3 regions of the Streptomyces sp. NPDC059248 genome follow, and region 3 is predicted to be linked to each of the others. Evidence: riboswitches for the same ligand, from Rfam matches in the RefSeq annotation. Region 3 holds a riboswitch; each other region holds the start of a gene.

Region 1 (2,261 bases), on a different contig from region 3:
TGCCAGGTGGTGAACCACAGCACGCCCGCGATGTCGTCGCGGCCGAGGACCTCGGTGATCCGGCCGAACCGCCAGGCGCCGCCGTCGCGCAGCCCGCGGCCGACGATGGCCGCGACGGGGTAGGCGAAGAAGACGCCGAAGAACGCGGCGGGCAGGAGCATCAGCCCCAGCCGCGCCGCGTTCCCCGTACGGGACGGGCCGCCCGTCACTTCACGACGGTCGATGACCACGTCTGAACCCACTGCTCACGGTTCTCGGAGATGGTGTCCGGCGGCAGTGTCAGCGGGTCGGCGATCTTCACACCGTGCTTGCTGAACAGCTCGGGCAGCTTCGCGTCCTTCACCACCGGGTTGACGAACATGGTGAGCGGCACGTCCTCCTGGAACGTGGTGGAGACGAGGAAGTCCAGCAGGGCCTTGCCGCCGGCCTCGTTCTTCGCGCCCTTGAGGAGCCCGGCGAACTCGATCTGCCGGAAGCAGGTACCGGTGGCGACACCGGTGGGCGCGGTCGTGGGCTGCGGCTTCGCGTACAGCACCTCGACGGGCGGGCTGGAGGCGTAGGAGACCACAAGCGGACGGTCGCCGCCCTCCTTCTTGCCCCCGGCGGATCCGGAGAACTCCCGGTTGTACGCCTCTTCCCAGCCGTCGACGACCTTGACGCCGTTGGCCTTCAGCTTCTTCCAGTACCCCTGCCAGCCGTCCTCGCCGTAGCGGGCGACGGTACCGAGGACGAAGCCGAGACCGGGCGACGAGGTGGCCGCGTTCTCGACGACCAGCAGATCCTTGTACGCGGGCTTCGCCAGGTCGTCGAGGGTCTCCGGCGGTGCCAGCTTCCGGTCCGCGAAGTACTTCTTGTCGTAGTTGACGCAGACGTCGCCGGTGTCGACGGGGGTGACCCGGTGCTCGCCCTTGTCGAGCTGGACGTCCTGCGGGATCCGGTCGAGACCCTTGGCCCGGTACGACGTGAAGATGCCGTTGTCGAGGGCGCGGGAGAGCAGGGTGTTGTCGACGCCGAAGAAGACATCGCCCGTCGGGGAGCCCTTGGTGAGGATCTCCTTGTTGAGCGCGACCCCCGCATCGCCGCTCTTGAGGACCTTGACCGTATAGCCGGTGCGCTTGGTGAACTCCTTCAGCACGGCCTCGGATGCGGCGAAGGAGTCGTGGCTGACGAGGGTGACGGTCTTCGACGCCGCCTGGCCGCCGGAGTCCTTCCCGCCGTCCTCACCGCCGCAGGCGGCGAGGACGGAGACACCGAGCCCGGTGGCCAGCGCGACGGCCGCGGTCTTCCTGATACTGCTCACGGATCGAAGTCCTCCTGGTGACGGCCAGGAAGAGACGCGGCCCCGCCCGGACTCCCCGAGGGAATCCGGGCAGGGCGCAACAGCTCGAGTGAACAACCGAACTTCCTACCCGGAATGACCCGGGCGAGGTTCAGAGGGTCTGCGGTCCCGTAGGTACCGCACTCTCAGCGCTGTGGCGCTCCCCTGTCGGATATCTGCAGATGTTCAGGCCAGCCTACAAGGTGCGATTCCCGCCACGGCAGGGGCCGGCCCCCGGCGCTCGGCGGACCGTCACCGCTCGGACGCGGCGAGCTGCCCGCAGGCGCCGTCGATCTCCTGGCCCCGGGTGTCCCGTACGGTCACCGGCACCCCGTGGGCCGCGATCGCCTCGACGAACGCCTTCTCGTCCTCGGGCCGCGAAGCGGTCCACTTCGACCCGGGCGTCGGGTTCAGCGGGATCAGGTTCACATGGACCCGCTTGCCCTTGAGGAGCCGCCCCAGCAGGTCACCGCGCCACGCCTGGTCGTTGATGTCCCGGATCAGGGCGTACTCGATGGAGACACGGCGGCCCGACTTCTCCGCGTACTCCCACGCGGCGTCGAGCACCTCCCGCACCTTCCAGCGCGTATTGACGGGCACCAGGGTGTCCCGCAGCTCGTCGTCCGGGGCGTGCAGCGACACCGCGAGCCGGCACTTGAAGCCCTCGTCGGCGAAGCGGAGCATCGCGGGCACCAGACCGACCGTGGAGACGGTGATGCCGCGCTGCGAGAGACCGAGACCGTCCGGCTCGGGATCGGTGAGCCGCCGGACGGCCCCCACGACCCGCTTGTAGTTCGCCAGCGGCTCGCCCATCCCCATGAACACGATGTTCGACAGCCGCGCGGGCCCCCCGGGCACCTCGCCGTCCCGCAGCGCCCGCATCCCGTCCACGATCTGGTGGACGATCTCCGCGGTCGACAGATTGCGGTCCAGACCGGCCTGC
Region 2 (2,261 bases), on a different contig from region 3:
CGAGGAGCGTGCCGGGCCACTGGCCGCGCGGTACGACCGCCTCGTTCACCGCGGCGGCGACCCCCTCGGGTGCCGGGGCGACGGTGGCGACGAGAGCGTCGAGCGTCGTACCGCCGGCGAGTTCACGCCACTCGCCGTTGACGGACACGACCGGGCTAACGCTGTTCATACGAGCTGCTCCTGGGAGACGGGGGCGGCGGGAAGGAAGCGGTCGGGGGTGAAGGGCCGGATCTCCTCGGGCAGCACACCGGTGGCCAGGGCGCTCGCGATCGCGTCGCCGGTGACGGGGGTGAGCAGGACGCCGTTGCGGTAGTGCCCGGTGGCCAGCAGCAGCCCGGGCAGCGCGCTCGGGCCCAGCAGCGGGGCGTTGTCCGGAGAGCCGGGCCGCAGCCCGGCCCTGGTCTCGGTCAGCGGCAGCTCGGTGATTCCCGGCACCAGCTCATGGGCGTCGCGCAGCAGCTCGTAGACCCCGCCCGCGGTGACGGTGGTGTCGAAGCCCAGCTCCTCACTCGTCGCGCCGACGACGAGTTCACCGTCCGCGCGGGGCACCAGATAGACCTGGCTGCCCCGGACGACGGCCCGCACGGTCCTGGAGAGGAAGGGGGCGTACAAGGGCGGCACGGCCAGCCGGAGCACCTGCCCCTTGACCGGACGCACCGGCGGCAGCACATCGGCCGGGAGCCCGCCGAGCAGTCCGCTCCGGCTCCCCCCGGCGAGTACGGTCCACGCGGCCCGTACCCCCCGCCCGTCGGCGAGTACGGCGCCCACGGCCCGGTCGTGTTCGACCAGCAGCCGGTCGGCCCGGTCGCGCCGCAGCTCCACCCCGGCCCGCTCACAGGCGACGACCAGCGCCGCGGCGAGCCGCCGGGGATCGACCTGGTGGTCGCCGTCGACCCGCAGACCGCCGCGCACCCCGGGCGCGAGCATCGGCTCCAGACGGCGGCACTCCCGCCCGCTGAGCCACTCCGCCGCAAGACCGGACCGCAGCTGGAGGGCGTGCAGCTCCCGCAGATGGGCCCGGTCGTCGGCGTCGAGGGCGACGGCCAGGGTGCCGCAGGCCCGATAGCCGACGGACCGCCCGCTCGCCTCCTCCAGCTCCGCGACGAACGCGGGATAGCGGCGGGCCGACTCCAGATTGAGGGCCAGCAGGGTCTGCTCGCCGTAGTGCAGCTCGGTGACGGCCGCGAGCATCCCCGCGGCCACACCGGCCGCACCGCCCCCGGGGTCCGGGTCGGCGACGGTGACCGCGAGCCCGCGTTGCGCGGCCCGCCAGGCGACGGCGAGCCCGATGATCCCGCCGCCGACGACCAGAACGTCCGGGGTATGCGACATGGGCGTCCAGCCCCTCCCTTCGCCGGCATGACCCGGATCAGGTTCGTACGGTCGGAGGCCGCCCAGCCTCCCTCTCAGCCCGGTGCGTCCGGGCTCCCGCGAGTGCTTTACGGTGGCCAGCCTAACCCCCGTGTCCGATGCCCGGTAAGGCGGTTGTACGGCCCCGGGATACGAGCAAGGAGCGTTCACCATGGCGAGATCGCTGGACGGACTGGTGATGTCCCCGGTCGCCGACCAGGCCCCGGGCCAGGTCGGCACGGCCACCCGGTTCACCTACCACGAGGCGGACGGCCGGATCTGGGCCGACTACGCGGGCGGCGACGTGGTCCGCGGCCACCTGGTGGGGACGCGCGAGGGCGACCGCCTCGACTTCCGCTACGTCCAGCTCAAGACCGACGACACCACGGCGTCGGGCCACTGCGTCTCCCGGGTGACCGAACTCCCCGACGGCCGGATCCGCCTGGAGGAGACCTGGTCCTGGGAGTCCCAGCCGGGCACCGGCACCAGTGTCGTCGACGAAATCCCCGGCTAACCCCCCGCCTCCCCGCCCTGCCGAGCCCCGGCATCTTGGGTGCCGCGCCTCTCGATGGTCTCGGGCTGACCGTGGCATGTCCGTCGTCGTGGGGAGGGCGGGTGCGGGGTCGCCCCCGCAGCCGTCGGCGGGATGCAGCGGTCAGCGTTTCCAAGGCCCCGGGTTCCGCCGATGGCGAGGAGGTGGCCCCGGGACCGACCGACCAACCCGCGCCGCACGGGCGACCCGCAGGGTCCTGGAGTGCGGCCAGCCAACAAGAAACACAGGGCCCCGCACCCCACCCACAACGTGAACCACGGAATCCAGGGGCGCGAGGAACTGCGCGAGCAACCACCCACCCGCCCCGCGGACGAAACCGAACGGCGGCCCCCATGGGCTGACGCTGCGTCAGAACATT
Region 3 (2,261 bases):
CCGCTCGGTGCCGCCGGGGCGGCGTTGACGGACTTGCAGTCGACCTTCTCCAGCCTGGCCACGGTCGCGGACTCGGTCTGCCGGTCGAAACCGACGCCGGTGCGCTCATGGCCGGGGTCGGCGCCGGGCCAGAGGATCGCCATACCCACGGCGACGGCGGCGGCGAACGGGATCAGCACCGCGGCGATCACCCGGCGCAGCTGCCGTGACGCGGGCGCGGCGGGCCCGTGCCCATGGGAATGCCCATGGGAATGGCCATGGGAGTGCCCGTGCCCGTGCCCGTGGCCCTGACCCCGGCCGTGTTCATCCTCCGCCGGAGCGGGGGGCGGGACCGGGACCGGGGGCGGTGTCGGTGCCGGTGCGTGGTTGTGCTCGTGGCCGTGGCCGTGGGTGGGGGTGTGGTCGTGGGTCCGGGCGGGGCCGTGGTCGTGGTCGTGCGCGTGCGGCGGCGCGGGGCCGTGGCCGGGAACGTACCCCTGGTCACCGCCGTCCGCGGAGCCGTACGTGTACCGGGAATCGGGACCCCGTTGAGGGCCGGGCGCTGATGACGTCACCGACCGATCATCGCAAGAACGGGCGGGGGCCCCTGTTCAGCACGCCAGAATTGGCGCTAGCGTTGGTGTCACCTTTGCACACGCGGGAGCTCGGAGCACCGGGCTGAGAGGGCGCTGACCTCCGTCGACACGTCGCCGGGCGATACACGAACCAGGTGTACGCCCCGGGACGCCGTCCACGGGATCCGCTGCGTCGACCGCCGAACCTGTTACCGGGTAATGCCGGCGTAGGGAGTAGGTCTTCATGACCGTTCAGGATGCACGCACGCCTGCCGTCGTCGAACCGGCGCTCGACGGCGAACGCACGCCGGGCTGGCACAAGGGGTACGTCACGGGTTCCCGCCCGGACGTCCGGGTGCCGGTCCGTCAGGTGCACCTCACCAACGGCCGGGACGTCACGCTGTACGACACCTCCGGCCCGTACACGGACCCCACCGTCGAGACCGATGTACGCCGCGGTCTGGCACCGCTGCGGGAGAACTGGATCACCGCCCGCGGGGACACCGAGGAGTACGCGGGCCGTCCCGTGCGCCCCGAGGACGACGGGATCAAGCACACGTCCCCGCGCGGCGGACTGCGCAATCTCGACGCGGTCTTCCCCGGCAGGCCGCGCCAGCCGCGCCGGGGCCGCGACGGCCGGGCGGTGAGCCAGCTCGCCTACGCCCGCCGGGGCGAGATCACCCCCGAGATGGAGTTCGTGGCGGTCCGGGAGAACGTCTCCCCCGAGGTCGTACGGGAGGAGATCGCCGCCGGCCGGGCGGTGCTGCCGGCCAATGTGAACCACCCGGAGATCGAGCCGATGATCATCGGCAAGCGGTTCCTGGTGAAGGTCAACGCCAACATCGGCAACTCCGCGGTCACCTCGTCCATCGAGGAGGAGGTGGAGAAGATGACCTGGGCGACCCGCTGGGGCGCCGACACGGTCATGGACCTCTCCACCGGGCGCAATATCCACACCACCCGCGAGTGGGTGCTCCGCAACTCCCCCGTCCCGATCGGCACCGTGCCGCTGTACCAGGCGCTGGAGAAGGTCGACGGCCGGGCCGAGGAGCTGACCTGGGAGATCTACAAGGACACGGTGATCGAGCAGGCCGAGCAGGGCGTCGACTACATGACCGTGCACGCGGGTGTGCTGCTGCGGTACGTACCGCTGACCGCCCGCCGCAAGACGGGCATCGTCTCGCGCGGCGGCTCGATCATGGCGGCCTGGTGCCTGGCGCACCACCGGGAGTCGTTCCTGTACGAGAACTTCGAGGAGCTGTGCGAGATCCTCGCGGCGTACGACGTCACGTACTCCCTCGGCGACGGCCTGCGGCCGGGCTCGATCGCGGACGCCAACGACGAGGCGCAGTTCGCGGAGTTGCGCACGCTCGGTGAGCTGAACCGGATCGCCAAGCGGATGAACGTCCAGACGATGATCGAGGGCCCCGGTCATGTCCCCATGCACAAGATCAAGGAGAACATCGACCTCCAGCAGGAGATCTGTGAGGAGGCGCCGTTCTACACCCTCGGTCCGCTGACCACCGATGTGGCGCCCGCCTACGACCACATCACCTCGGGCATCGGGGCGGCCATGATCGCCTGGTGGGGCACGGCGATGCTCTGCTACGTCACGCCCAAGGAGCATCTCGGGCTGCCCAACCGGGACGACGTCAAGACCGGGGTCATCACCTACAAGATCGCGGCGCACGCGGCGGATCTCGCCAA

The links. A riboswitch is a leader RNA that binds a small molecule or an ion and turns the genes downstream of it on or off. The one in region 3 is predicted to bind thiamine pyrophosphate.
Region 1: linked by a shared signal. The riboswitch ahead of ACFXG1_RS27520 (thiamine ABC transporter substrate binding subunit) and the one ahead of thiC (phosphomethylpyrimidine synthase ThiC) in region 3 are both predicted to bind thiamine pyrophosphate.
Region 2: linked by a shared signal. The riboswitch ahead of thiO (glycine oxidase ThiO) and the one ahead of thiC (phosphomethylpyrimidine synthase ThiC) in region 3 are both predicted to bind thiamine pyrophosphate.

Annotation. Positions count from the first base shown of each region.
Region 1 covers NZ_JBHYZV010000082.1:19,640-21,900, reverse strand. Annotated here, with positions in the region: gene ACFXG1_RS27525 (ABC transporter permease) at 1-161, opposite strand, end outside; gene ACFXG1_RS27520 (thiamine ABC transporter substrate binding subunit) at 206-1,300, opposite strand; TPP riboswitch at 1,385-1,495, opposite strand; gene rlmN (23S rRNA (adenine(2503)-C(2))-methyltransferase RlmN) at 1,571-2,261, opposite strand, start outside.
Region 2 covers NZ_JBHYZV010000071.1:11,325-13,585, reverse strand. Annotated here, with positions in the region: gene thiS (sulfur carrier protein ThiS) at 1-169, opposite strand, end outside; gene thiO (glycine oxidase ThiO) at 166-1,332, opposite strand; TPP riboswitch at 1,330-1,442, opposite strand; gene ACFXG1_RS25915 (hypothetical protein) at 1,523-1,864, shown strand.
Region 3 covers NZ_JBHYZV010000054.1:44,693-46,953, reverse strand. Annotated here, with positions in the region: gene ACFXG1_RS22570 (YibE/F family protein) at 1-554, opposite strand, end outside; TPP riboswitch at 627-805, shown strand; gene thiC (phosphomethylpyrimidine synthase ThiC) at 799-2,261, shown strand, end outside.